Ketobacter alkanivorans: one gene and its partners. Each later gene encodes a partner of the first gene's protein in a complex. Links are inferred from orthologs where the notes say so. Each region holds a gene or a part of one and is shown in the gene's direction. Other genes may lie near its edges. The genes, in order: dnaN, dinB and Kalk_RS20365.

Region 1 (9,869 bases):
GGTTTATTTGCATTCTGAGCGCTTTGTGGCGGATATGGTTAAGGCACTACAGATTAATGCGATCAATGAATTCAAGCGCTTCTATCGCTCTGTGGATGCTTTGTTGATTGATGATATTCAGTTTTTTGCAGGCAAAGAGCGCTCTCAGGAAGAGTTCTTCCATACCTTTAATGCGTTGCTTGAAGGTGGTCAGCAGATGATACTGACCAGTGATCGCTATCCCAAAGAGATCAGCGGGGTAGAAGAACGGTTGAAGAGCCGGTTTGGTTGGGGCCTTACGGTGGCGGTGGAGCCCCCAGAGCTGGAAACCCGCGTTGCTATATTAATGAAGAAAGCCGAAGAGGCGAAAATCATTTTGCCAGATGAGGCGGCGTTCTTTGTTGCGCAGCGTGTGCGTTCGAATGTGAGGGAATTGGAAGGGGCGCTGAAGCGTGTGATCGCCAACGCTCATTTTACCGGTAAACCGATCTCCCTTGAATTTGTTAAGGAATCGCTGAAAGATTTGCTGGCGCTTCAGGATAAACAGGTCAGTATCGACAATATCCAGAAAATCGTCGCAGAGTATTTCAAAATCAAGTTGGCGGATATACTGTCCAAACGTCGTAGCCGCTCTGTGGCCAGGCCCAGACAGATCGCCATGGCCCTGGCCAAGGAACTGACCAATCACAGCTTGCCGGAAATAGGGGATGCCTTCGGCGGGCGTGATCACACTACGGTTTTGCATGCTTGCCGTAAGATTAAAGAGCTGCGGGAAACCAGCTCTGATGTACGGGAAGATTATTCAAATTTACTAAGATCACTGACTTCGTGAGTTAGCACTAACTAACTTTAGGACTGCCTATGAACTTTACCATTGAGCGGGAAAAACTATTACGACCCTTGCAACAGGTGGCCGGTGTGGTAGAACGTCGCCAGACTTTGCCGGTGCTTTCCAATGTGTTGATGGTGGTGGATGGCGACACTTTGTCGCTGACCGGCACTGATCTGGAAGTGGAGCTGGTTGCCCATGTGCAATTGGAATCTCAGCATGATCACGCCGAGATTACTGTACCGGCCAAGAAGCTGTTGGATATCTGTAAATCATTGCCTGATGACAGTACTATTCAATTTGTCACCGATGAGCAAAAGCTGTCGGTGAAGGCAGGTCGTAGCCGTTTCAGCCTGGCTACCCTACCCTCCAATGAATTTCCCAATCTTGATGAAGCCACAGGCAACGTCAGTTTCTCTATTAATCAGGGTTATCTGAAGTCGGTAATCGATCGTACCGGTTTTGCCATGGCGCAGCAGGATGTTCGGTTTTATCTCAATGGTATGTTGTTTGAGGTGTCCACTAATTTGCTGCGCGCGGTGTCCACTGACGGTCATCGTCTGGCGGTTTGCAATGCCGAGATCCAGGTTGAGGTGGAATCCCCGGTTCAGGCTATCGTGCCTCGCAAAGGGGTGTTAGAGCTGTCCAAGTTGTTCGCGGATATGGACTCGGATGTGTCGGTGTCCCTAAGCGCTAATCATATTCGGGTGGAAAGCCCTGATCTGCGCTTCACCTCCAAGCTTATTGATGGCAAGTTCCCTGATTACGAACGCGTCTTACCGAAGAACAGCGACAAAACCGTACTCAGTGACAAGAATGAGATGAAGCAGTGTTTCTCACGGGTATCGATTTTATCTAACGAAAAGTACCGTGGCGTGCGCTTGCGGCTTGAGTCCGGCAGCCTTACCACGGTTGCTAATAACCCAGAGCAGGAAGAAGCCGAAGAAACCATTAACGTCGATTACAACGGCGGTGAGTTAGAAATTGGTTTTAACGTCAACTATCTGCTGGACGTGATGAACGTTATTCGCAGCGAAACGGTTAAGATCCTGTTGGCAGATTCCAATAGCAGTGCGTTGATTACGGATGCAGGTGATGACTCTGCATCCTATGTTGTTATGCCCATGCGACTCTAGTCTATGCGTCTTACCTCCCTGGAGGTTACCAATGTGCGTAACCTCCAGAGTGTCTCTCTTAATCCTCATTCCCGAACCAACTTTATTGTTGGGCCTAATGGCAGCGGTAAGACCAGTCTGCTGGAATCCATTTCGCTGCTCTCCAATGGCCGTTCCTTTCGTTCTGCCGATTCCAAGAAATTGATTGCCCAGGGTAGCGACCAGCTCGTGGTGTTTGGCAAAGTCTGCGCTGAGTCTCTTAAGGAGTCGCGGCTGGGCATTTCTAAGGATTCAATGGGTAATACCAATGCCCGTTTGGATGGCGAACGCCTTAGCAAAGTGTCGGTGCTAGCAAAGATGTTACCCTCAATTGCCATAGATACATCGTCTGTAGAATTGATAGAGGGCGGGCCCTCTCTACGGCGAAGCATGCTAGATTGGGGATTGTTCCACGTGGAACATAGCTATCTTGATGCGTGGAGCCAGTATCGGGCAGCACTTAGACAGAAGAATGCCCTGCTTAAGTCTACGGCCAGTGTGACAGCCCACCAGGTCAATTATTGGAATGCTGTGCTGGAGCGCTACGGTGAGAGGCTTGATACTGAGCGTATGCAGTACGTTGATGCGTTGATTGTTTATACCCAGCGCATATTCAAGCATTACTTTGGCAGCGATGTGGATATTCAATTCAGATACCGCGCTGGCTGGAACCGGCACGAATATCCCAAATTTGCTGATTGCCTCAATTCCAAGGTCGAAAGTGAGATAGAGCGTAGGAGCTGCGTATACGGCCCTCACAGGGCGGAGCTGGATATACTGTGGGGAGGTACATTAGCTAAAGATATATGCTCCAGAGGACAGAAAAAACTGGTATTATATGGTGTCCGGCTGGCTCAGATATCCCTCATGCTGGATCGCACAGGTGTATCCCCGGTATTGTTGCTGGATGATTTACCTGCCGAAATGGATAAAAAGAATATAGAGAACGTGACCCAATTTTTAACTGAGTTTCCGTGCCAAACATTTATCACTGCCATTAATGAGCAGTCTATCGACGATACCCTCCTAGCTGGGTTGATGGACCATACAATGTTTCACGTGGAACATGGAACTCTACGCTAAACACCCCGATACAGAACCCGGAGCAAACGACACTTATGTCTGATGATTCAAATAAAACCTACGATTCCTCCAATATCAAGGTACTCAAAGGGCTAGACGCAGTACGTAAGCGCCCAGGCATGTACATAGGTGATACGGATGATGGCACAGGTCTGCACCACATGGTGTTTGAGGTGGTGGATAACTCAATAGACGAGGCGCTCGCTGGCCATTGCTCTGAAGTGAGAGTTGTCATCCATCCAGATGAATCAATATCAGTATCCGACAATGGCCGTGGTATCCCGGTGGATATCCACCCCGAGGAAGGCAGATCCGCCGCAGAAGTCATCATGACGGTGCTGCACGCCGGTGGTAAGTTCGATGATAACTCCTATAAAGTATCAGGCGGCCTGCATGGTGTGGGGGTTTCAGTTGTAAACGCGCTATCCACCAAGTTAAAAATCACCATTCGCCGTGAAGGCAAGGTATGGGAACAAAACTATACCCATGGCGTGCCAGACGCGCCGTTAGCGGCTGTGGGGGATTCCGACAAAACCGGTACAGAACTGCACTTCTGGCCATCGGAAGAGACCTTTACCAACATTAAGTTTTCCCACGATATATTAGCCAAACGCCTGCGTGAACTGTCATTCCTGAACTCTGGTGTACGCATCGTATTAAAAGATGAACGCAGTGGTGAGGAAAACGTATTCCAATACGAAGGCGGACTGAGTGCCTTCGTGTCGTACCTGAATCAGAATAAGACACCGCTTAACCAGGTATTCTATTTTGATGGCCACAGAGAAGACGAAGGCATATCCGTTGAAGTGGCGCTGCAGTGGAATGACTCCTATCAAGAGAACATCTACTGCTACACCAATAACATCCCCCAGCGTGACGGTGGCGCCCACTTGGCGGGGTTTAGAGCGGCGTTGACCCGTTGCTTGAACACCTATATCGAAAAAGAAGGCCTACAGAAGAAGCACAAAGTAAGTACCAGTGGCGATGATGCCCGTGAAGGCCTGACAGCCATTGTGTCGGTGAAAGTGCCAGACCCGAAGTTCTCATCACAGACCAAAGACAAGCTGGTGTCATCTGAGGTTAAGGGCGTTGTTGAGCAGCATATGATGGAAAAACTGCAGGAATACCTGTTGGAAAATCCAAACGATGCGAAGAATATCTGTAATAAGATCATTGATGCAGCAAGAGCCCGAGACGCCGCCCGCCGCGCTCGTGAGATGACCCGCCGTAAAGGGGTTCTGGATATCGCAGGCTTGCCAGGAAAACTGGCCGATTGCCAGGAGAAGGATCCAGCATTGTCCGAACTCTACCTGGTGGAGGGTGATTCTGCGGGGGGATCGGCAAAGCAAGGTCGCAACCGTAAGACTCAGGCAATACTGCCGCTGAAGGGTAAGATCCTCAACGTTGAAAAGGCACGATTTGATAAAATGTTGTCATCGGCTGAAGTAGGAACCCTGATCACTGCAATGGGTTGTGGCATCGGCAAAGATGAATACAACCCAGACAAATCCAGATATCACTCCATCATTATAATGACGGATGCGGACGTGGATGGCTCGCACATCCGAACACTGCTACTGACATTCTTTTTCAGGCAGATGCCAGAGCTGATTGAGCGTGGCTATATCTATATCGCCCAACCGCCCTTGTACAAAATCAAAAAAGGTAAACAAGAACAATACCTTAAGGACGATCTGGCGTTGGAAAGCTATCTTACGCAAGCCGCGCTGGATGGATCATCACTGCATGTAAATGCCGAGGCGCCAGGCATCAGTGGATCAGCATTGGAAAGCTTGGTGCAGGAATATCGCAGCACTCACAAACGCATCGATCGCCTGTCCAGGGTCTACCCTGCGTTCGTGCTGCAACAACTGGTATATGTTCCCAGGTTGCAAGAACAGGATCTGACGGACGCCAGTAAGGTCGAAAGCTGGTGTGCTGAGCTTCATGCACATTTAGTTGCGACAACACCGGCTACCGAACGCTATGAAGTAACGCTCTATGAAGATACCGAGCGTCATATATTCCTACCCAGAATTCTACAGGTGTATCACGGCGTTCCGACAGAGCATATATTGTCCCGTGAATTTGTGGTTTCCGATGACTACAACTCAATCGCTACGTTGGGTGAGAAAATGGCGACCTTGATAGAAGAAGGTGCGTTCATTAAGAGAGGCGAGCGCAATTACCCTGTGGATAGCTTTGATCAGGCACTGGAATGGCTGATGACTGAGTCGAAAAAAGGTCACACCATACAACGCTACAAAGGGCTAGGTGAAATGAATCCAAGCCAGCTGTGGGAAACCACAATGGATCCTGAAACTCGCAGAATGCTTCAGGTTACGATTCATGATGCCATAGCGGCGGATCAGATATTTACCACCCTGATGGGCGATCACGTAGAGCCAAGGCGCGACTTTATCGAGACCAATGCGCTGAACGTGTCCAACCTGGACGTGTAGTTCACATAAGCAGCAACAACGCTAAAAAAGGCCGCTTACAGCGGCCTTTTTTTATGCTGAATAAATGTGCAATAAAGAAACGAGCTTGTGGATAACTTTGTGGAATAAATCAGTGGGCGTGAAGCTGAAAAGGGTAAGCAGTAAACTGTAAGTAAGCGCTAACTACAATAATTAATATGAATACAAAATGTTCAGTTCGATTTTATTGATACTAATCAATAGCTTATGTTAAACCGTTAAAAGACTGTAAAGTAATATGATGGAATAAGTAGTTATCCACTGAGACGAAGATCTTCCCATCCTCACAATCAAAATCTGTGGATAACTGTGTTACCTACTGAAACAGAGGTAACAAGAATGTTACCCATTCGCCCCAAAATTAAGCATTTCCTTCTGTTCATTAATCCATGCTTCAGCCGTTGCATTGAGACTCTTGGCTGTATGGCCTTCCGGGGAAATGGGGGGCCCAATACGAACAATGACCTCACCGGGGATCTTGGCTACCTGATGGGCTGGCCAATGTTGACCGGCATTGTGCACAACAGGCAGTATTTCCACCCCGCTTTTGACAGCAAGCATGGCTCCACCAGGCATATGAGGCTTGGTTTCACCAGGGGCGACACGTGTGCCCTCGGGAAAGATTAATACTGAAAACCCCGATTTAAGTCTGTTTTGCCCTTGTCGCAAAATCTCTTTGAGCGCCGTGGCCTTTTTACTGCGGTCGATCACAATGGGGCGGGACCACAAAAGCAGCCACCCAAATACAGGAATATAGGTAAGCTCTTTTTTCAAAACGGTGCAGATGGGAAAAAGCAGGTTGTAAAAAGCGAATGTCTCCCAGGTGCTTTGATGGTTGGCGACCACTACCACGGGTCGATCAGGTACATTCTCTCTGCCGATGACTTTGACACGAATTCCGCAGATAACCTTTAACAACCACAGAATGCTTTGTGTCCAAAGTACGAACAGCCGGGCTCTACCGCGAAGGCCGAGAAAAGGCCCAATCATAATAACGGGGATACTGAGTAGCACCACGCTCAGACTATAAAAGAGGTTAAATACCAAACCACGAAGGATATACATCAATTTTCTGGATCAACCCATAGCAATGCAACATTAAGGAAATTACAACACACCACTCCGAAGTTACTGCAACTCGGCAATATCCGCGATATCCAGAAACAGGTCATGCAACTGTTTCAACAAGGCCAGTCGGTTATTACGAACAGCGATGTCTTCAACGTTGACCATAACCTTTTCGAAAAACGCATCCACCGGCTCCCGTAAGGCAGCCAGCGACTGCAGGCGATCAGGGTAATCCATGCGTTGGTCGCTCATGTGCAATGCAACAGCGCTGGCCAGTGTTTGCTCTTCCTGATCCTGCAACAGCTGCTGGTTGAGTTCAGGAAGCGGTTCGCTCTGATCTCGCTTGGACAGAATGTTACCCACACGTTTATTGGCAGCGGCAAGCGCTTCTGCCTGGGGAAGCTGTTTGAATGCCTGAACGGCCTTAGCGCGTTTATAAAAATCCAATGGTTGTGTTCGGTTAACGGCCAGCACAGCTTTAATGATATCAATGCTGATACCCTCTTCCACAAACCAGGTTTGATAACGCCCGTTCATAAAATTGAGGAAGTCCGTTTGCACATCGGCGTTGGTAAGTTTACCGCCATAGGCTGCGATAGCTTCAGATGCCAGCTCAACCAAATCCAGCGCTAATTCTTTGCCAACGATAATGCGCAATGCGCCTAATGCAGCACGACGTAACGCAAAGGGATCTTTATCACCGGTAGGGTGTTTGCCAATACCCAATATACCAATCAGTGTATCAACTTTCTCGGCAACGGCGACGGCTTGACCGGTAACAGTTGAAGGCAGTGCATCACCTGCAAAGCGAGGTTGGTACTGCTCGTTCAATGCCAATGCCACTTCATCGTGCTCGCCATCGTGACGCGCATAATAAGTTCCCATGATGCCCTGCAGTTCGGGGAACTCACCCACCATCTCAGTGGATAAATCACATTTTGAAAGCAAGCCCGCCCTTTCTGCCAATTGAGCATCCGAGCCCAGCGTTCTGGCAATGTAGCCGGCAAGCTTGGCAACACGGGCGGCCTTATCATAGACACTGCCCAACTCGGCTTGAAACACCACATTTTGTAAACGTTGATTGTGAGATTCCAATGTGTTCTTTTTGTCCTGCTTGAAAAAGAATTCAGCATCATTCAAGCGGGGGCGAACCACCTTTTCATTACCTTCAACAATGAATTCAGGCTGGGTACTTTCCAAGTTGGCTACAGTAATAAAGCGTGGCAACAGTTTTTGATTGGCATCCAGTAAACAGAAATACTTTTGATTATCCTGCATGGTTAAAATCAATGCTTCCTGCGGCACCGCCAAAAAACGCTCCTCAAAGGAACACACCAACGGTACAGGCCATTCCACCAACGCGGTTACTTCATCCAGCAGCTCGTCGGGAACAATGGCAATGCCATTTTCCTTGGCTGCCAATTCGTGTACGCGTTTTTGAATTAACGTTCGGCGCTCTTCAAAATCGGCAATAACCCAGGCGGCCCGCATATCTTCGAGATAATTGGCAGGCGCACTGATGCGTACTTTTTCTGGATGATGAAAGCGATGGCCCCGTGATTCGTGACCAGCCTTCTGCGCGAGTATTTCGCACTCTACAACGTCGTTGCCTAACAGCATCACCAGCCACTGTGTGGGCCGAACAAACTCAACCCGGGATGCACCCCAACGCATACGCTTTGGAATAGGCAAATCATTCAATGATTGTGCAACGATGTCGGGTAACAAATCTTTCGCCGGGTTACCTTTTACTTCCTGAACGTAGCGAAGCTTGGCACCGGAGCGATCCAGCTGATCAACCTCGACACCATTCTTTCTGGCAAAGCCCAAGGCCGCTTTGGTGGGTTGACCGTCTGCGTCAAACGCCGCTTTTACCGGCGGGCCATCAATATTCTGTATGCAATCCGGCTGTTGTGTAGACAGTGCCTTGACCAGCACGGCCAATCGCCGTGGCGCGGCGTAGGCATGTACATCGCCGTGGGGCAAACCCGCGCTGGCCAGACCTTTTACAATGCCGTCACAGAAACTCTGTGAAAGTTTTTTCAGTGCTTTGGGTGGCAGCTCTTCAGTGCCCAACTCTACCAGAAAATCCTGAGTGCTCATGCTGCGTCCTCCTGGGCCAGTTTGGCCAACACTTCATCCCGCAGTGTGGCGGGGGCCATGGGGAAGCCGAGTTTGGCACGTGCCTTCAGATAGCTCTTGGCGATATTGCGTGCCAGGGTGCGTACTCGCAAAATATACCGTTGGCGCTCGGTGACCGAGATGGCGCGGCGGGCATCCAGCAGGTTGAAGGTATGAGACGCTTTAACCACCATTTCATAAGCGGGCAGCGGCAGTTCTTTTTCCATCAGGTTCAGGGATTCCGCTTCATAGTAATCGAACAATTCAAACAGCTTGGCTACGTTGGCGTGTTCAAAGTTGTAGGTGGACATCTCCACCTCATTTTGATGAAACACGTCGCCGTAGGTTACTTTACCGAAGGGGCCGTCGGTCCAGACCAGATCGTAAACAGAGTCTACCCCTTGCAGGTACATGCACAGCCGCTCAAGACCGTAGGTGATCTCACCGGTGACGGGATAACACTCTACCCCACCCACCTGTTGAAAATAGGTGAACTGAGTGACCTCCATCCCGTTGAGCCAAACCTCCCAACCCAAGCCCCAGGCACCCAAGGTGGGGGATTCCCAGTTATCTTCCACAAAGCGCACGTCATGGGCGTTGGTGTCGATCCCCAGCAGTCGCAGGGATTCCAGATACAGATCCTGGATGTTGGAAGGAGATGGTTTCAGCACCACCTGGAACTGATAATAGTGCTGTAATCGATTCGGGTTCTCACCATAGCGACCATCGGTGGGACGGCGGCTGGGCTGTACATAGGCGGCGTTCCAGGTTTCCGGCCCGATGGCCCGCAGGAAGGTGGCGGTATGAAAGGTGCCGGCCCCCATCTCCATATCATAGGGCTGAATCACCACGCAGCCCTGGGAAGCCCAGAAGTTCTGCAGGGTGAGGATCAATTCCTGAAAAGTCAGGGCCTGTTTGGGGCCGGATGCGTTCTGTTCGCTCATGGAAAACCTTGATCGTGAAGTGCTCGAATTCAAAAGGCGCCTATTATAGCCTGATTAGCGTTAAAGCTTCGATACTTGCATTGTCTGCGATGGAACAGCCGCAGCCTTTGCGTGAGTACGGCCTGTAAATCCAGAAATACCAAAAACTACTGCAACTTTTATGGCGCTTGCTGCGTATTTAAAGGTAACAACCCATAAAATTAAGGTATTC
Region 2 (9,816 bases), 1.5 Mb from region 1 along the record:
GGTGTCGATTTTACTGCGCGAGAAAAATGTTCTGTTTGCACATCACCTTAGTGCAAACGGTTACGCTCCCGGATAACGCCTACAAACAAGCCTTCTACCACCAACTCCTCCGGTGCGACCATAATAGGCTCATAATTCGCATTCTCAGGCATTAACGCCACCTGACCGCCATCCAGCTTAAGCCGTTTTACCGTTACCTCATTATCCACTCGAGCCACAATAATCTTACCTTCGCCAACATTCTCTGTTTTACGAACAGCAATCAGATCACCATCTAAAATGCCAGCATCCTTCATGCTGTCACCACGAACACGCAGCAGATACGTCGGCCGCTCGCGAAACAGGTTCAGCGGCAACGAAAGCTGCCCCTGATGGTTCTCAATGGCCTCAATAGGCACTCCTGCCGCAACAGAGCCCACTACCGGCAGGCTAATCCACTGCTCTACTGCTACCAGGTGCTCTTCTGCATCCCAAGCAACCAGGCTCCAGCACTGAAGATCATCCAACAACGCCTGCTCAAATAGTGGCGCTGCTTGAACCTGATCGAGATCAGGCCAGCTACCCGTCGCCTGATTAAACTCCGCAATCCAATGCATAAACTGCGCATGAGACAGAGATACATCAGACAACTGAACAGTACGTTGTTGGTGCTGTTGCTCGATCGACGAACCGACTGATTTCATATTGATCTCTCCAAGGCCTCTGGGCGCGGAAATAAATGGGTTTCGCTTTATCAGTTTTACTGTATACTTTTACAGTATATCAAGCCTGCTCATTTGGCAAAGAATTTTTTGAAAAAATACCCAGGCCATGAATCGAAAAATCATACATATCGACTGCGATTGCTTTTACGCTGCTGTTGAAATGCGGGATGACCCCAAGCTGCGCCAGCGCCCCGTCGCCGTAGGTGGTGATCCTGGGCGCAGGGGTGTTATTGCTACCTGCAACTATGAGGCAAGGAAATACGGCGTACGTTCGGCCATGGCCTCTGCTTACGCAAAACGGCTATGCCCGGATCTCATCATCATCCCGCCGCGAATCCATTACTACAAAGAGGTCTCCCAGCAGATCCATCGGATATTCCACCGCTTCACCGACATCATTGAACCGCTTTCTTTAGATGAGGCCTATCTGGATGTCAGCGCGCAGCCACATTATCAGGGCAGCGCCACCCGCATGGCAGAGGCCATGCGCAAGCAGATCCGCGCTCAGGTAGGCATCACCGTGTCAGCAGGAATAGCGCCCAACAAATTTCTGGCCAAGATTGCCAGCGACTGGAATAAACCAGACGGCTTATGGGTCATTCCACCCAAAGACACCGATCAGTTTATACAGAACTTACCCATCGAAAAGCTCCATGGTGTAGGCAAAGTAACGGCGCAGCGATTACACAATATGGGAATCCGCACCTGCGCGGATATTCGCCGTTATGACCGTTTCAGCTTTGTGGAAAAAGTAGGTAACTTTGGGGATTATCTGCACCGGCTGGCCCATGGCATCGATGAACGTCCGGTAGAGGCGCGCTCTACCCGCAAGTCCGTCAGCGTTGAGCACACTTACCCTAGTGATCTGCCAGACATCGATTCCTGCCAGAAGAAACTGCCGGAACTGAAAGAAAAACTGGAACTGCGCCTGAAGAAAGCCAACCGCAATCAGCCCATTAAAAAGGCCTTTGTTAAACTGAAGTTTTCCGACTTCACCAGCACCACCATGGAATGCTGCGCAGGCAGTCCATCCCTGGACACATACCGCGAACTATTTGATCAAGCCTTTAAACGCAAACAGCTTGCTGTACGCCTGCTCGGCGTCGGCGTTCGATTCCGGGATCACGAGTCCGCACCCCAGAACCAAATTGCTTTTGAGTTCTAATTCAACCAACTGCGCAATTGATCGTACAAACGTTCATCTTGCAGTAATGTAATGTGACCCACATCATCCAGCATCATTCGCCGTATCTGTGCATGCTCAGCGGGGAAATGAGGCCCACCCATGGCACTTTCTTCTGGTACCAGACCATCACCCAGCCAGCGATTGGTAGGCTCATAGAACTTACGTGCCCCAAGCAATAGATGCTCGCAGTTTTCATAAAAGGGCAAAGGCAGCTGTTGATGGGTTCCATCATGGGGCTCAGTGACATTGGCATGTCGAAGGCTGCGAATGCCCAGGCTGCGGATATTGCCCAGCGCCATCAATGGGCGAGAATACGGTGTTACACCCAATATCGAGTTGGCCATATTGCCGATTTTTTCCATCGGCGCGCCGTCATGAGGTGTCGCCAGATACGCCGCATGGGTTAAAGACTGCAACCAGTGATGCCCGGACTCACCAGCAAAATGGCAGGCACTGCGCACCAGCAGCCCACCCATACTGTGCCCGATTAGACGCAGGCTCTTATCCTGATCACCCTCGCACCACTGGCCTTCCAAAAACTCAGCCAACAAGCGCCCATTCTCCCAGATCGGCAACCCGGTGTTATAGCGCAACCATGCAATGCCATAACCTTGCTCACGCAGCTCTGAAATAAATTGTCGATTATGATGGCCATGCCAGTCGCTTTCACTCAAACACAAACCATGAATAAAAATCACCACACCCGCCGGACTTTGTGCCTTAATCGCAGGCAGGCTCACATCATGACCATGCTCATCCACCAGCTCAGTATGCAGTGCCAGAGGATGATTCCACTCCTGCAACTTATCCCCCATCACACCGTTTACGGCACTGCGAACGCGATGCAAAGGCTGGGACACACGATCAGTAGGAATATGATCCAGCGCGCTGTGCAGCTTGTTGGCACTGTGTTCAAACAGCAGCTTAATCCACAGATACGGCTTCGGCGCCTTGCTGATATCCGCCTCATGGGAGCGATCCCAAGGCAGCGGAGAATCGCGCCATGTATGATGCATTTCGCCAACCACCCGGGTCAGCTCACCACTGGAACGCAGGAACAGAGAAAATATGCCAAACAGCCAGTGTGTCGGCGATAAGCCTGACTTAGACTGCCGCTCAGTAGATGGTTTGGGAGCCAGTTCATTATTCATGTAAATCCCTCAATATCCGTGTACATATGTACACTGTAATTGAGGGGTTACAGGAGCGCAAGTAATAAATACAACTGACCAACTGAATTTATATGCCCATATGATCGAGACAAAAGGCTTTCATATCACATCTACAGCAAACCTAATTCAGTGCACATTCAGTCACTTATTAATTATTCAGCCCTCTCCTTGTGGATTCTTCTAGCCCGTTTTTTAACCGGTTTCGCAGGCGGGGATAGGCCCAGATCCGCTTCCAACTCAATCAAGGCATCATCCAGATACTGTAATAATCGCTGCATGCTGGGCAAGGTCCGACCGCAGCCAACTATGCCGAACTCAAGCCTGTCTTCATAGCTTATAATGGTGATGTTCAGAGCCATATTGTTCACAATGGCCGATACAGGATAAAAACGCTCTAGCTTGGCTCCATTCCAGTATTGTGGCCCAGATGGGCCAGGCACATTCGAAATCACCACGTTAAAGGCCAACCATTTAGACATCAAACCGGTCAACAGCGTCAGCCCACTGGGGGCGAGCGTCAGAGCCGTGTAGTTGACTGCCTCCTCCTTGCTCATACGCTGAAACTTATCCTTTGCCTCATCAACCGATTGCTTGATTACCCCTAAACGATTCAGGCTACCCTTCAAGTGAGTTGCGAGATTGGCCAGAATAACCCCTACCTGATTGCCACCGATGCTGTCGTCCTTACGCAAGGACACCGGAACCATTGCCACCAACGGCAAATCCGGAAGCGCATCGTAAGATTGCAAATAATGCCGTAACGCCGAACCGCACATTGCCAGGATTATGTCGTTGGTGGTCGAGCCGGTTTTCTCAGCTATAGACTTAAGCCGGGAGCGCTCAAATGACTGAGCCGCAAAACGGCGCGAACCGGTAATCGGTTGGTTTAAACGGCAGGCTGGCGCTTTAAACACATTCGCGTACTCAGGATTCTTCCGGGCCGCCTGAATGGTGTCATAAAGCGCGCTCGCTACCGGCTTGATGGTGGATAACTGTCCACCCACCACCGAACCAGCCATCCGCAATGTAGACATCAGCCCCTCTGCTGGCTTCTCCCCCAGCATTCTTGGAGACGGAGGCATTTGCCAAATCGGAAGCATGTCCCGCTCAGCGGGATCATTCCCCAACATACGCATGGTAGTGCGCATAGCGGAAACACCATCCAAAACGGAGTGATGAACCTTGGTGTACATGGCAAAGTGGCGACCATGCATCGCCTCAATTAAATAGGATTCCCACAAAGGGCGGCTGCGATCCAGCAAGTTACTGTGCTCAATAGAGATAAATTGGAGTAACTCTTTGATACCGCCGGGTTTAGGTAGAGCCACATGACGAAAATGGTGATCAATATCGAAGGCTGGATCATGCTCCCAGCAGTTGCCGCTCCAGCGCTCAATCAATCTTTGATCAAAAGGATAGGTTGGCTCATTGCAGGCCCGCATCTGCTCGGCCACCAGGCTAACGTAGTTAGCAGGCGCATCTTTGGGATATTCAAAAATCAACAAGCCCGCCACATGCATAGGCTGATGTCTTCGCTCAAGCCATAGGAACAAATCGTCCAGCAGCGATAACTTTTTCATTTACATAACCTCATTAGGATTCCCAAGAAACATTGCATAATTACTAATCAGTTTTAATCGTTATGAGACATGCAATGTACAACCATCTGAACAACCAAACAGCGGCACAGATCAATACACGAACGTAACCACCCTCACCAACAGCGCAACTGTTGTAAAAATCGGCCACCAACACAGCGCCAGCCTTCCTCATTGAACACCTTATAGCTTACAACTATATAAATATTAATCACCAATCAAATCAGAACGTTAAAAACACGTCCACTTCAAATATACTAGCTACGCAACCGTTCAATAAGGGTGGCCATAAAAATGGCTCAATTGGCCACTAAAGCTAACAATGCACGTTGGTTTGTAACGGAAGTGAGACATAGAATGACTAAGTACATACATTTAAGCAGTAACATTTAACTCTCGAACTCTCATATACTTAATGTTGAAGTCCAAATAAAAAGAACAAGATTATGGATAGAGACACACCTATAGTTTTGCCTGAATACATTGCAGCTTATCTGGAACTGCCAGAGCAGCTTGGCATCAAACGCACCGAACTGAGCAGGAAGTCAGGGGTTGACCTTGATAACCTTTGTGACAACTCCCGCCCATACTCTCTCAACGAAGTTTTAAAACTCGTTGAAGTTTCACTCAAAGAGTTGAACATGCCCTACGGCGGATTAGCAGTCGGCCAGCAAATGAGGCTCACCTGCCACGGCATGGCGGGCGTGTCAGCTATGGCACAGCCAACTTATTCAGAGTGTTTGCAAGCAGCGTGTCGCCTGTGTGAAAAAGCATTTCCTCCGTTCACCATGGAATACTACGAAACAGAATCCACCGTTGGTATTCGGATCATAGAATGTATTCCACTTGCGCCCTATTCCCATTTTTTCTTTGAATCGATAATGGTGAATTTCAAAAACATTTTGCAGTTCCTTTTAGGTAAGGAGTACGAACCAGACTGTATTGCCTTTCCGTACGCCGCACCCGAATACGAGAAGATCTACAAGCGATACTTCAATTGCAAAATCCGCTTCGAGGCGGAACATTGTGATTTTTCTGTATCAAAGAAGCTGGCACGACGGGAGCTACTGCTGGCCAACAAAGGTATTGCTCGCATGGCTGAACAAGACTTTTTAAAGACAGTGCCACCAATCAACCTGAATTACCTACCCAAAAAATTACGATTGGTTTTAATTCAAAGTGCCGGTGCATTCCCTTCACTGGAAACAGCTGCCCGCAAACTCGGTATGAGCGGCCGTACGCTGCGCCGCCAACTGAACAGCCTGGGCACCAATTTTCAGAACGAACTGGATCTGCTGAGAAGAGAGTTTGCAATCAACTATCTCACCAAAAGTGATAAGTGCATTACAGAGATTGCATTGATGCTCGGCTTCTGCGATTCATCTGCATTCAGCAAAGCGTTCAAGAAATGGACAGGGGAATCGCCGAGAGAATTCAAGAAAAACTACGGCCCGCAAAGCAACAACAGTACGGACATTGACTTTGATATGGAGCATCTACACTTGGAAGCTTCCGAGTAAGACGCTCCTACACAAAGGAACACATAAATAAGAGGAACATACAGCGTTCTGGAATTACTATTTTAACGCCAGTTGCGCATCGCCAACTCAGTAAATTCAGAGCTGCGCAGCCCAGTATTCATCTTCAACTCCAGCGATATCATCTGCGTACTCTTACCGGTTTGATGATTCGTCATGGTTATCTGTTTTGGATTCCAGTACTGCCCTTCAAACAACTCATAGCCTTCCGTTTGCATGGTTTTTAGCTGTTTGTTGTCACGATCATAGAATTCAGCCTTAATAGGCCTAAAATATTCTGAATCAATCCAGAGCTGAGTTTTACTGTAACTGGAATCATCAGATTTAGGGAAACGATCAACAACAAAGCAGGTCTGCGCTGCACAAGGCTCCTCCTTCACCAGCTCGAAACGATAATCCTCTGTTTTCTGATCGGATAGATCTTCGAATGTAAACTCACTACCTCGAAACGATGAGCCTTTATTAGAGCTGGTAATCCGCTTCACACGGCGAGTAGAAGGCAGGTACAAATACTGCTTATCACTGGACGATTTCTCGGCCACGGTCAGCAGAGAGATGCCCTTTTCACGCTGTGGCGCTGTAAAAATGGAAAGGCTATAACTGTCACCATTACTCTCAGTCATGGCTTTCATGAGCATCTCACGCTCAGTGCGATCACCACCTTCATCCACCAACACCATTTTTACAGTATGAGTAAGATCCTTAAAACCTTTTCCATTCTGCTTGGCTTTTTCAACGATCTGAAGCCCGGTCAAGGGTTCAGCTATTAACTGACTACTGGCTACCAGTGCCGCTAGGCACAAAAAGCGTCGCATCATAATTCTCACTCCCTAAAAGTGGTAAAAAACATCGACCTGTATGTAGCCATCCCGCTCAATCAGGTTCATTTTCTGAGAATTATCTGAAATCCTTAACAGATCAAATATCGTTTGGGCGGCGGCATCGTAATCTGTCACCTGGTCAAAATAATCTCCATTACCAGCAGAAATCTCGCCCAACCGCTCTACCATTATTTCATATTGTTTCTGGCTGATCGATGTGCCATCAAAGGCTGCCAATACATCATTGATGATTTCTTCGGGTATGGGGTAATTACCCGCCTCAACGTTATCAACCAAGCCCTGAAATTCAGGGAAATCATTAGGATCGAGCCTTGGCTCATTCGCCATAAAATACTGGCCCGTCACGTTCAGCGTCCAGCTCTCACCAAAGTTGCTGGTGAAGAACAAATAGCCAAAGGCCTCGCTGTACTCGTAATCAGCCACTACACCCAAAATCAGATTGCTATCTCTGGCATCATTGAATGCCAAACGGGCAGCCACACCGACATCATGATCGAACAAGCTTGCATAAATATGATCACGACTATCCCAGATAGCCTCCACGTACCAGCTTAGATCAAGCTCTGAATCAAAGACACCACCAAATGTATATTCCAAACCGGCCGCCACGGATTCAAACTGCTCCAGGTTCCCTGTCTGATATGTTGCCTCCAATTTGAGCAGCACATCCTGCCAGGGGTACACCAGATCTACTGAGGTCTGATTCACTTTCTCGTAAACGGGTATCAAATAAGGATCGGCAAAGTCGTAATTGAATATAAAATAAGGGTCACGGGTGACCCCGTAGAAGTGGGAAAGCCCCACGTCCATATCACCCAGACGGGTTTTCCAGCGCGCAGCAAAGTCCCAGCGCCCGGTTTTCCCACGATCGTACTCCTGCTCATCCGGATCAACCAAAATGGGGTAACGCATACGCCCATCTTCGCCAGGAAACCATGCTTTTCGCACATCATACAAAGTATAGAGTTCGATCAGATCATCGCCCCAATAGAAGGACACCGACGCCATAGGTTGCCCAAGCTTACGCTGAAACGGCAACTCTGCCCGATCTTTTTGATTAATAAGATCAGTAATCTTAAACAGCTCGTTGACGCCCCAGCTGACTTGACCCACCCCTAACCTGAACTGGTAATCATCACTTTGGTGCAGCCACAGAAACTCACGGGCATCCAGGTAGTTCCGCTCGTCGTCCACAGAATCGCCGCGCCCGAAAAGACTGACTATCAACTGATCATTGTCTGAAAGAGTCTGATTATAGTTAATCTGAAATGCCGCCGAAGGATAGGCCTGTTCCTCAACCGACTCCCCTGTCTCAGCGTAATACCGCCCCTGACCGTTGAGCCAACCTGAAAATTCGCCTATTTCTGCCTGTAAATGCGTTGAATACAGTAGTGAAACCAACCCAAAACAAGAAAGCGCTTTACTGCACTGCCACTTCTTCTGTTTCATATTTATTTTTTATTTTGTGTAAGCCAAATATATAGGAGCTGCAATAGAGAATAACAACTGTGTATACCGGAAGAACGGTAAGAAGGATATTGGGGGTCGATGCCAGCCAGTGTGCGCACAACATCATCACAAGCGACCCTGAACTGACAATCACCACACACATCGCACGCCCTTGGGAATGATCACCAATTCGATTGTACAGCGCCTCCAGCAGCGCACTGCCAAATGCGGTGGTAATAAAGTTAACGCCACCTTGGAACAAGCCTGAAAGCAACGCCTGATTTGGATCTTCGCGGTTAGCCCAATAAGCCCAACAAAACCAAGTAACAGCAGAGGCAATTGCCGCTGCCATTACCCTGATCCGCGGTGAGCCAACCAATTTCTCATAGCCTTGGGCTAATACTCCCAAACGGGAATCAGTCACGAGCGCCTCGATCAGAGCGCCGCACTCGAACTGGCACTACCCCAGCCCGATATTGGCGATGCGCAAAGATCAAGCCCAGCATAATCAGCATAACCCATTCAATAGCACCGGCGCTGCCTTCTGTAACCTGGATATTACTCAAACCTTCATTGATCATATCACCGATCTGATCCGTCTGATCACCGGTTCCGCCTGGAATGATATCTCCCAGACCACCACCATTTTCTGCATCTTCCACTGCCAGCTGCTTTGCAGCGTTGCAACGCTCTGTATCAAGATTCATCACTTCACAGCGCCAGTCGATTGCACGATGAACGGCAGCCGTACCACCACGATTAAAGTGGGTCAGAAAATCATCAGCTTCGCCTTCATAGATGGCACTTACAATATTATCGATGCTGTTGGCATCATTCTGACCTAGCAGCGGCCCCAAGTAATCGGCAAATGGAACACCTTCCGGGATATTGCCGTCTACACCAAGCAGCCCACTCAGCACTGATACATCATCCAAACCCAAGGTGTTACCAATATCGAATTCACGCAAGGCATTAAGGGTCTCATCCGCCGCTGCCAAGCCAAAGCCACTTTGCACCAACCCAAACCCATTTTCGAAACCATCCAGGCCTTCATCGCCAAAACGCAGGGTTGGCTCTGCCTCAATTACCTCTTTCAACAAAGGCAAATCACTGATCTCGGCTGTAGCGCGAGTAGCATCGTTGGTCATGCTGCCATCACCCAGGGAATAGTGCATTCCGATAGGGCGAGGGCTACGACCTTGCGGCGGGTTGCGATACAGATGCGCAAAGTTATTACCATCGCCGATATCCACATAGTGCTGCATCATTGCCAGTACGAAGGTCAGCTCAGCACCACTCATATTCTGAGGTATAACGTTACTGGTGA
Region 3 (9,973 bases), 2.0 Mb from region 1 along the record:
CAAGAGGGGCTGCTACGATTAAATATCGCTGTAGATTGGGCCGCGCTTGAGCAAGAAATACGTCAGTATCCCGGTTGGCGGCAGCCCGGTGTTGTTAAGCTGATCATTACCCGTGGCAGCGGCGGGCGTGGTTATGGCACGGTAAATGTGCAGGGTCCCTCCCGGGTTTTTTCCGCGCATCCTGCTCCGCAGTATCCTGAACGATACACCCAGTTGGGTGTTCGCATATACTCCTGTGAAACTCGCTTATCTATTAATCCGCAATTGGCAGGCATTAAGCATCTTAACCGGTTGGAGCAGGTGCTGGCACGTCAGGAATTTCAGTCCGATTCATGCCAGGATCAATACCAGGAGGGCTTGATGTTGAGTCAGTCTGGCTGTGTCATAGAGGGTGTACTCAGTAATCTGTTTTTGGTACAGGATGGCAGTTTGCATACGCCGGATCTAAGTCAGTGTGGTGTGGCTGGAGTGATGCGGCGCTGGCTGCTTGAACAGATGCAGGAGTGTGGAATCAAGGTAAATGTTGGGCCTGTCACGTTGCAGGATATCGAGCTTGCCGATGAATGGTTTTTTTGCAACAGTGTTTACGGAGTATGGCCGGTGAGCCATTGGGAAAACAGAACCTGGACGGTGGGCCCCTTAACCGCTCAAGTTCAGCAGTGGGTAAAAGATCGTTGGCAATTCTAAAAAAATTATTTTTGTTGGTGCTGGTGTTAGCTGGCAGCGCAGTTGCCGCTGCATTGTACGGTGTTTCCTGGCTGAACCATTGGGCTGAGACGCCTATGGAGCTGACCCAAGATCAAGTGTTGGAAGTGCCTCAGGGATCATCCCTTTATCGTCTTTCCAATGAGCTGGAGCAGCAAGGCCTGATTGAGCACGGGCGTTGGTTGCGTTGGTACGCGAGGGTTAATCAACTGGGACACCTTATCCAGGCGGGGGAGTATCGTGTGCTGGTGGGCACAACGCCTCAGCAACTTATAAAACAAATTCAATCCGGCGCTGTAGTTAAATATTCAGTCACCTTGATCAATGGCCATACATTCCGTGAATTCATCACGGCCCTGCAAGCTGATCCAGTTTTAATCAAGCGCCTGCCGGATATGGATAGTGCGCAGATTCTGCAAGCACTGGATGAACAGCGAGATCACCTGGAAGGGCTGTTTTATCCCGATACCTACTATTTTCAGCGGGGAGACTCCGATCTGGATATTCTGGTTAGGGCCCATGATCGCATGCAGACCTTGTTGCAGCAGGCGTGGGATAATCGAGCCGAGGGTCTGCCGTATCAGTCTCCTTATGAGGCGTTAATCATGGCTTCGATTGTGGAGAAAGAAACCGCAGTGGGGGAGGAGCGCTCTCTTATCGCCGGGGTGTTTGTGAATCGCCTCAATAAGAAGATGCGCCTGCAAACTGACCCCACCGTGATCTATGGTTTGGGCGACCAATACAAGGGCAACATTACCAAAGCCCACCTGAAGGCTTATACCCCCTACAACACCTACCGTATTAACGGGTTACCACCCACGCCCATTGCCAACCCGGCCTTACCCGCAATTGAGGCAGCACTGCACCCAGAGACAACAAACGCGTTATACTTTGTCGCCAAAGGTGACGGCAGTCACCACTTTTCTGCCACTTTGCAGGAGCATGAGAAAGCGGTGCGCCAGTATCAATGGAAGCGTCGTGCCGATTATCGCTCCAGCCCACAGCAATAAGTGAATACAGGCTTCATGACCCCACGCGGCAAATTTATTACGGTTGAAGGTACCGAAGGGGTGGGTAAGACCACCAACCTTGAGTACATCAAAAGTTGGCTTCAACGCAACAAAATTGACTTTATTGCTACCCGAGAGCCGGGAGGCACGCCGCTGGCTGAGCAGCTTCGGGACTTGCTGTTGCAGCCCCGCAATGATGAAACGGTGGCAGAAAACGCAGAATTGTTGATGGTGTTTGCCGCCCGCGCGCAGCACCTTAACCAGGTTATCAAACCGGCTCTGGAAAGCGGAACCTGGGTGTTGTGTGATCGTTTCACCGATGCCACCTACGCCTATCAGGGCGGTGGTCGATGCATGGATCAGGCGACCATCGCCATCCTAGAGAACCTGGTACAAGGGGATTTGCGCCCCGATGCCGTGATCCTGCTGGATGTGTCGGTTCAGATCGGCTTGGCCCGAGCCCGCGGGCGGGGCGAGTTAGATCGGTTTGAGCAAGAAGATGTCGCCTTCTTCGAACGGGTTCGAGCCGCGTATCGCAGCCGGGCGGACGGTAATTCAAGTTACCATGTGGTGGACGCCGGACAGGAATTGGATCGAGTGCAGCAGCAGTTGGCCATAGTGTTGGAGCAATTGGGCAAGCGGTGGCTGCCATGAGTCTGGCCGAGGTGAATCACGTCCAGGTGGCGATGCCCTGGCAGCAGGTTCAATGGGAAGGGTTGCTGGCTCGCCTGCAGGAGGGGCGGATGCCCCATGCGCTTATGCTGCGGGGCGAGGAGGGTACCGGCAAGAACCAATTTGCGCTGGCGCTGGCTCAGCTTCTGCTGTGTAATCGGCCCGTGGCCAACACGGCCTGTGGTAAGTGTAAGGGCTGCCAGCTGAACTTGGCGGGGTCCCATCCGGATCTGGCCATTCTTGAACCGGAAGAAGCAGGCAAAGCCATCAAGGTGGATCAGGTTCGTGCTGTGGTGGACTTTGTTGGTAAAAAAGCCCAGTTGGACGGCTTTCGGGTGGTTCTGGTTAGCCCCACCGAGGCTATGAACGTCAACTCCTCGAATGCGTTGCTGAAATCCCTGGAAGAGCCCGGCGAAAAAACCGTGCTGATACTGGTTTCCCACCAAATTACCGGTGTGCTGCCTACGATCCGTAGCCGCTGCCAGGTGATGGATTTCCCCATCCCGAACCGGCAGCAGGCATTGAGCTGGCTAAATACACTGGTGAGGGATGCTGCCAAGTCCGAAAAGCTGCTGAATGTCGCCGGTGGTGCCCCGGTACGAGCCCTGGCGCTGAACGAAAGCGAATGGCTTGGGGAGCGAGCTACGGTATTGCAGCAGTGGTTGGCGGTATTGAGCGGCAAACGTGACCCGGTGCGGACAGCCGATGGTTGGGCACAGTACCCTCTGAAAGACCTGATGGCGTGGCTGTTGGCTTGGCAGATCGATTTGGTCAAGCTGGTATCCGTTGGTGGGCGAGACATCATGAATCAGGATCTACGCCAGGATCTGCAGGCGGCCAGCACGATGGTTAACCTGGAACGGCTGTTCGCCTGTCATGATCATCTGCTGCACGTTAAGCGTCTGCTGAACAGCCAAGCTAACCCTAACCCTCAGTTATTATTAGAAGAAATTTTGTTGAAATGGTCACAGGTACGGTTGCGTTAGCTGGCATTGAATTTTGCAGATGCTAAACTGACAATCAAACATAAGTGAATTTGGTTCAAGACGACTATGGCAATAGGCGGTTCCCGAAGCGGTATCCTGTCCCTCACCATCAAGGATAAAGCGGTGCTTTATGCCGCATATATGCCTTTCATCAAGAATGGCGGCCTGTTCATTCCCACCAATAAGCAATACAAATTGGGGGAAGAGGTGTTTCTGCTGTTAAATTTGATGGAAGAAACCGAGAAGATCCCTGTGGCGGGCAAAATTGTCTGGGTTACCCCCAAAGGCGCTCAGGGTAACCGAGCAGCGGGCATCGGCGTTCAATTCAATGATCAGGATGACACCGCTCGCTCCAAGATCGAGACCTACCTGGCGGGTGCCCTGCAGTCAGATCGCCCCACTCACACTATGTAGAATCAGGCTTCAGAGCCGGTGCGCACCGGCCTGATGCATTGCCTCGAATCACCCTCGCTATCCGTGTAAAATCACACCATTATCCATCCGATTGATTATCACAACCCCAGGACCCCAAATTCATGCTGGTTGATTCCCACTGCCATCTCGACAAACTGGATCTCAGCGCCCATGGTGGCGACTTGCACAAAGCATTGCAGGCGGCTTTTGAGCGTCAGGTGAACCACATTTTGTGTATTGGTATCGATCTGGAGCATATTGACGACGTCGTAGGGCTGGCAGAACAGCATGAGGCCGTATTTGCCTCAGTCGGTGTGCATCCGCTGTATCGCGAGAGTCGAGAGCCAAAGCTTAGTGACCTGATCGAGATAGCCCGACACCCCAAAGTGGTGGCCATTGGCGAAACGGGGTTGGACTACTTTTACGGTGAAGGGGATCTGCAGTGGCAAAAGGATCGATTTATCACCCATATAGAGGCTGCCAGACAAACACAGTTGCCCCTTATTATCCATACGCGCGGTGCCAAAGCAGACACGCTGGCCTACCTGCGTGATCATGGGAAAGGGGAGGTGCAGGGCGCACTACACTGTTTCACCGAAGATCTGGACATGGCAAAACAAGCGGTTGATATGGGGTTTATGATCTCAATATCGGGCATTGTCACCTTTGCCAATGCCACCGAACTGCGGGATGTGGTGAAAGCTCTGCCTCTGGATCGCCTGCTGGTGGAAACCGATGCCCCTTGGCTGGCACCCGTGCCTCATCGTGGCAAAAAGAATGAGCCTCAGTACGTAGTGGAAGTGGCTGAAAAAGTCGCCGCACTAAAAGGTGTGTCGTTGCAAGATGTGGCCAAAGTGACGACCGATAACTTTTTTACCCTGTTTGCCAAGGCCTGTGGCACCGGAGAAGCCAACTGACATGGATATTCAAATATTAACGGTGCTGGGTGGTGGCCTGGCGTTGGGGTTGATTCTTGGTGGCTTGATTGGGCATTTTCGAGCCCAGGCGCAACTGCAAAAACTTCGCTCTGAGGCCGAACGGGAGCAGGCTCTGCATCAGCAAGTGCAAGAACAAAGGGCGCATGTACAGTCCCAACTCGAGCAGCAAAGCGCAGAGCAGCAACAGCAACTGGACGCCATGCGGGCGCAGACCAGTCAGCTCGAGCGGGCGCTGGCTCAAGCCCAGGAGCAAGGGCGTCAGCAGGCAGCACTGGAAGAAAAACTGGCAGAGAAAGAGCGATTATTGTCCGAGCTGCAGGGAGAACTTAAGCGTGAGCATGGGCAGGTAACCGATCTTAGGGCCCGCCTGGAGGCATCGCAAAAAGAAACCCATGAGAAGATTCAGCTCTTGCAGGAAGCCAAAGAGCAAATGAAACTGGAGTTTCAAAGCATTGCCCATAAATTGTTTGAGGATAAGAGCGAGAAATTCACCCAGCAGAACAAAAGCAATATGGGAGAGATCCTAACTCCCTTGAAAGAACAGCTATCCGACTTCAAAAAGCGCGTGGAAGACGTGTATGACAAAGAAAGCCGCGATCGCTTATCCCTCTTTAACGAGATCGTGGCACTAAAAGACCTCAACAGTAAAATGACGGTTGAGGCCCTTAACCTTACCCGTGCCCTTAAAGGTGACAGCAAAACCCAAGGTAACTGGGGTGAAATGGTGCTGGAACGGGTGCTGGAGGCATCCGGCTTACAGAAGGGGCGTGAGTACGAAACCCAGGGTCAATACAGCAATGAAGATGGCCAGAGACTACGCCCGGATGTGATTGTGCATTTGCCTGATGCCAAACACATCATTATTGATTCGAAGGTGTCACTTACCGCATGGGAGCGATACAGCGCCAACGAGGATGAGTTGAATGAGCAGCACTTACTGGCCCATATAGACTCCATCAAGTCCCACATCCGGGATCTCAGTGCCAAAAACTACCCGGATCTCTATGGCATCAACGCACCGGACTACGTACTGATGTTCATCCCTATCGAGCCTGCTTTCCTTAAAGCGCTGGAATCGGACCCAGCGTTGTTTGGGCAGGCGTTTGATCGCAACATCATGTTGGTTTGCCCCTCCACCTTGTTGGTGAGCTTGAAGACCATTCACAATATCTGGCGTTACGAATATCAAAACCGCAACGCGTTGGAGATAGCCCGTCAGGCTGGAGGGCTGCATGATCAGTTCGTGTTGTTTGCAGAATCTCTGCAGGATGTAGGTGATAAGATTGATAAGGCGCGTCAGTCTTATGACACCGCCCATCGGCGTTTGGCTTCTGGGAAAGGCAATTTGGTTCGCCGGATAGAGCAATTGGAAGTGCTGGGAGCCAAAGCCCGCAAGAAAATACCTGACTCCTTGAAGGAAAGTGCCGAAGGTGAGATCGAGGCTGATCTGGAGGCACTGGTGCAACCAGAGGGTAATTAATTCTGCAGATACACCCTTAAAATATCTGAGCTATAGTTATTAAATCAGCGGGTTATCGGGTTCTGCCGCCCTCGCTCAACTATACGTTCTTGGATATATACCTATGACCCCTGAATCCCCAAATCAGGATCTTTTGCCCGGATACAAGATACATGAAATGATCTTTGATAAGGGTACCACCAGAGTGTATCGGGCTGAACGCCTGTCTGACGGCAGGAGTGTCATGCTAAAGGCATTGCGCGACGACGGCGATATACTGGATTCCACGGCCTCCCTTAAGCATGAATATGATATTGCCAGACAATTTAATGCCGATGGCGTGATTCAGGTTATTGGTCTAGAGCAGTTCCAGAACCGACCAATGATCGTGCTGGAGGACTTTGGCGGGGTATCTCTCAGTCGTTTGATCGAGAGCAACAGAACCATTTCGCTGCCGGAGTTGCTTTCAATAGCCATTCAGTTGTCGCAGGGCCTCAGTGACATTCATAGCGCTAACATCATTCATAAAGACATCACACCCTCGAACGTGGTTTACAACCCGGACACGGGGAAGGCAAAAGTCATTGATTTTGGTATCTCAACTTATTTAACGCGCGAGCAGGCGGCGATTGCCAATCCTAAAGTGGTGGAGGCCAGCCTACCCTATATTTCGCCGGAGCAAACCGGGCGCATGAATCGCTCGGTGGATTATCGCAGTGACTTCTATTCCTTCGGCGTTACCCTATTCGAACTGCTTACGGGTCGACTGCCTTTTGTGGTCAGTGAGCCTATCGAATGGTTTCACTGCCATATTGCCAAACAACCACCGACACCATTCCAGATCGATCCCACCATACCTCAGCCAGTTTCCGACATTGTAATGAAGCTGATGGAGAAAATGGCTGAGAACCGCTATCAAAGCGCACAAGGGTTAAAGGCCGATCTACAGCGCTGTTTGGATCAACTGAATCAATCAGGCACCATCGAACCGTTTGCGTTGGGCACGGATGACATTAGTCAGCACTTTCAGATACCTCAAACCCTTTATGGCAGGGAGCAGGAAGTAAAGCAGTTGCTGGCAAGCTTCGAGCGGGTTAGCCAGGGCAGCAACGAGTTGATGCTGGTGTCAGGATATTCAGGCATCGGAAAAACCTGCCTGATACGAGAAATATATAAGCCCATTACCGAGCGACGTGGTTTTTTTATCGCGGGGAAATACGATCAACTGCATCGGAATGTGCCTTATAGCGCGTTGGTTGCAGCGTTGCGTGATCTGGTGCGCCAGCTACTTACAGAGAACGAAGAGCGGCTCGCCACTTGGCGGGAGAAAATTCTTGCAGCGGTAGGTGTTAACGGTCAGATCATGGTGGATTTGCTGCGGGAGCTGGAGTTGGTGATCGGGCCTCAGCCGGACGTTGCTGTTTTACCACCGCTGGAATCAGAGCAGCGTTTCCATCTGGTTTTTATGGCATTCATAAAGGTATTTGCCAGTGCAGCGCACCCGCTGGCTATTTTTCTGGATGATTTGCAATGGGCGGACAATGCCAGTCTCAATCTGCTGGAGTCATTAATTCATCCGGAATCAAAATTGCCATATTTGTTGGTGATTGGGGCGTTTCGCGATAACGAAGTGCAGCAGGGGCACCCGCTGAGACTCAGTATTAAGTCCATTGCAGAACATGGGTGCCCGGTTGAAGAAATTAGGCTTAGCCCTCTGAGCCTAGAGCATCTCGCGGCTCTTCTTAGTGATACGCTTGGCCTGAAGCGTGACGATGTCATGGCTTTAGCGCAACTGATTCAACAGAAAACAGCAGGTAATCCATTTTTTACAGAGGAATTTCTAAAAACCCTGCATCAAAAAGGGCTGATTGCTTTTGATACGAGGTTGCGGTGTTGGACGGGCGACGTTGATCTAATCCGCCAACAACAAATCACAGACAATGTGGTTGATCTGATGGCAGAAAAATTATGCCAGCTGGAGCCACAAACTCTGGAACTGATTAAGCTCGCCGCCTGTATAGGAAACCGTTTTCCTTTGAGTCTGTTGATGCTTGTTTCTGATCAGTATCCGGCGCAGATCGAGGCCGGGATAAAATCGGCAATGAAAGCGGGAGTGATTGCTCCGATCGGCGATACCTATCAGATTATGGAGCTGAAAGATCGCAAGCTGAATGAGGTAACGGTTGAATTTGCGTTTGCGCACGATCGCATACAGCAGTCGGCCTATGCGCTACTGGATAAAGCGCGACGCAAGCAGGTCCATTTGCAAATCGGGCACTTGTTGTTACGCAGATTAAACGATGAAAAACGCCATGAGCGGCTTTTTGATATTACTAACAGTCTGAACTTCGCAATCAAGCTGATCAATGATCCTGCAGAACGGGCGCAGCTGTGTCAACTGAACCTTTTGGCAGGCAAGCGCGCGAAAGCATCGACTGCTTATGATGCAGCTAAGAGCTATTTTAACTTTGCGCTCGGCTTGCTGCCTGAAGATTCATGGCAGCAAGCATACGAACTCACGCTTGAACTGCATAATGAAGCGGCAGAGGCCGCTTATTCATTAGCTGATTACAGCGCGTTGCAAAAACTGTTAGAGGCGGGCTACGCCGGTGCAAAAACATTGATTGATAAAATAGATTTATACCTGGTGCAGATATCAGCACTCATTGCACAAGGACGTCTGCAGGAATCTCTGGATCTAGCAAAGCCGGTCATAGCTAAATTGGATTACCACTATCCGGATAAGCCCAATAAACTTCAAGTTATGATCGAGTTGTTTAAGAGCATTATTTATCTGCGTAAAGTTGATATCAAAAAGCTTGAAACGTTGCCCGCGATGACTGATCCCCGTCATATCGCTGCGCATCTGATCGGTTCTCGTATTGGGGCTCCGGCCATGTTTCTGCAGCCGGAACTGTTGTCGATGATGGCCTTCCGCTCCCTGCGTATTCAGTATAAGCACGGCCACTGCGTACACGCACTCAATGCCTGGACGCTCTACGGTATGGTGTTGGCGAGTCGTTTGTACAAGTCTGGGAAAGGCGATGCATTTGGTAAGCTTGCTCTCATGTTAACCAAGCGCTTTAAGTCTCGTGCTATGGCCGCTCGGGTTGAACATCTTTACAACGCGGTGGTTCGTCATTGGCATGAGCCATTGCGCAACTGTATTGATCCTTTGCAGCAGGCCTATAGGCTGGCTATAGAGAACGGGGATTTCGAATACGCGGTATTGGCCTTGGTTGTGCGCATGATAGATCAGTTGGATTCGGGGCTTGATTTGGACACATTGCAGTCCGAGTTGAGGGAGTATCACGGCGCAATAAAACAGTTGCACCAGGGAGATACGCTTGACTACGTGGATATCTATTTGCAGTTCTGCGAGAACATGAGTGGTAAAGCGAAAGATCCAACAGTGCTTATTGGTAAACATTATGATGTAGAGGCAAAGCGCAAGGTACATGAGAAGAAAGGTGATAAAAGCCTGATCGTAATTGATCATGATATGACGTTATTGACTCGTTACCTTTTCGGCGACGTCAAGGGTGCGTTAATTGAAGCCGATACGATGTCGGTCGATGATGCCAGTGTTGCGGGATTCTTTATGTCAGCGCGGATGACGTTGCTCGATACGCTGATTCGGTTTGCCAATGTCCACGGTGCCACTCGCAAAGAACGCAAGAATCTGATGCGAAAGGCAGCCGGGAATCAAGCAAAAATGAAAGCTTGGTCTAAAAACAACCCAGATAATTTTCGTAACAAATACTGTTTGATTGAGGCTGAGCGTTTGCG

Evidence for each region.
Region 2: the proteins of dnaN (region 1) and dinB are in contact, whole or in part, in a solved structure (PDB 1OK7), measured with the Escherichia coli proteins. The link is inferred for Ketobacter alkanivorans from one-to-one orthologs.
Region 3: the proteins of dnaN (region 1) and Kalk_RS20365 are in contact, whole or in part, in a cryo-EM structure (PDB 8GIZ), measured with the Escherichia coli proteins. The link is inferred for Ketobacter alkanivorans from one-to-one orthologs.

The regions. Positions count from the first base shown.
Region 1 is NZ_CP022684.1:2,737,606-2,747,474, reverse strand. What follows is about bases 1-2,892. They hold dnaN (DNA polymerase III subunit beta), read left to right. Parts: upstream 1-840; coding sequence 841-1,944; downstream 1,945-2,892. Other genes in these bases: recF (DNA replication/repair protein RecF), read left to right, coding at 1,948-2,892; dnaA (chromosomal replication initiator protein DnaA), read left to right, coding at 1-811. Also shown: more of recF, read left to right, coding at 2,893-3,045; gyrB (DNA topoisomerase (ATP-hydrolyzing) subunit B), read left to right, coding at 3,081-5,507; Kalk_RS11795 (lysophospholipid acyltransferase family protein), read right to left, coding at 5,868-6,590; glyS (glycine--tRNA ligase subunit beta), read right to left, coding at 6,654-8,696; glyQ (glycine--tRNA ligase subunit alpha), read right to left, coding at 8,693-9,658; Kalk_RS11780 (protein-tyrosine phosphatase family protein), read left to right, coding at 9,819-9,869. UniProt on the Escherichia coli protein: Confers DNA tethering and processivity to DNA polymerases and other proteins. Acts as a clamp, forming a ring around DNA (a reaction catalyzed by the clamp-loading complex) which diffuses in an ATP-independent manner freely and bidirectionally along dsDNA.
Region 2 is NZ_CP022684.1:4,239,699-4,249,514, reverse strand. Bases 1-2,839 are described here. They hold dinB (DNA polymerase IV), read left to right. Parts: upstream 1-810; coding sequence 811-1,869; downstream 1,870-2,839. Other genes in these bases: Kalk_RS18155 (esterase/lipase family protein), read right to left, coding at 1,866-2,839; lexA (transcriptional repressor LexA), read right to left, coding at 48-683. In the rest of the region: more of Kalk_RS18155, read right to left, coding at 2,840-3,041; Kalk_RS18150 (WS/DGAT/MGAT family O-acyltransferase), read right to left, coding at 3,215-4,642; Kalk_RS18145 (AraC family transcriptional regulator), read left to right, coding at 5,107-6,180; Kalk_RS18140 (outer membrane lipoprotein-sorting protein), read right to left, coding at 6,243-7,016; Kalk_RS18135 (hypothetical protein), read right to left, coding at 7,029-8,489; Kalk_RS18130 (hypothetical protein), read right to left, coding at 8,461-8,913; Kalk_RS18125 (hypothetical protein), read right to left, coding at 8,906-9,816. UniProt on the Escherichia coli protein: Poorly processive, error-prone DNA polymerase involved in translesion repair and untargeted mutagenesis. Copies undamaged DNA at stalled replication forks, which arise in vivo from mismatched or misaligned primer ends.
Region 3 is NZ_CP022684.1:4,739,473-4,749,445, forward strand. Bases 1,374-4,369 are described here. They hold Kalk_RS20365 (DNA polymerase III subunit delta'), read left to right. Parts: upstream 1,374-2,365; coding sequence 2,366-3,373; downstream 3,374-4,369. Other genes in these bases: mltG (endolytic transglycosylase MltG), read left to right, coding at 1,374-1,715; tmk (dTMP kinase), read left to right, coding at 1,731-2,369; Kalk_RS20370 (PilZ domain-containing protein), read left to right, coding at 3,440-3,787; Kalk_RS20375 (TatD family hydrolase), read left to right, coding at 3,910-4,369. Outside these bases: pabC (aminodeoxychorismate lyase), read left to right, coding at 1-687; more of mltG, read left to right, coding at 675-1,373; more of Kalk_RS20375, read left to right, coding at 4,370-4,704; DNA recombination protein RmuC, read left to right, coding at 4,706-6,205; Kalk_RS20385 (diguanylate cyclase), read left to right, coding at 6,309-9,973. UniProt on the Escherichia coli protein: Part of the beta sliding clamp loading complex, which hydrolyzes ATP to load the beta clamp onto primed DNA to form the DNA replication pre-initiation complex.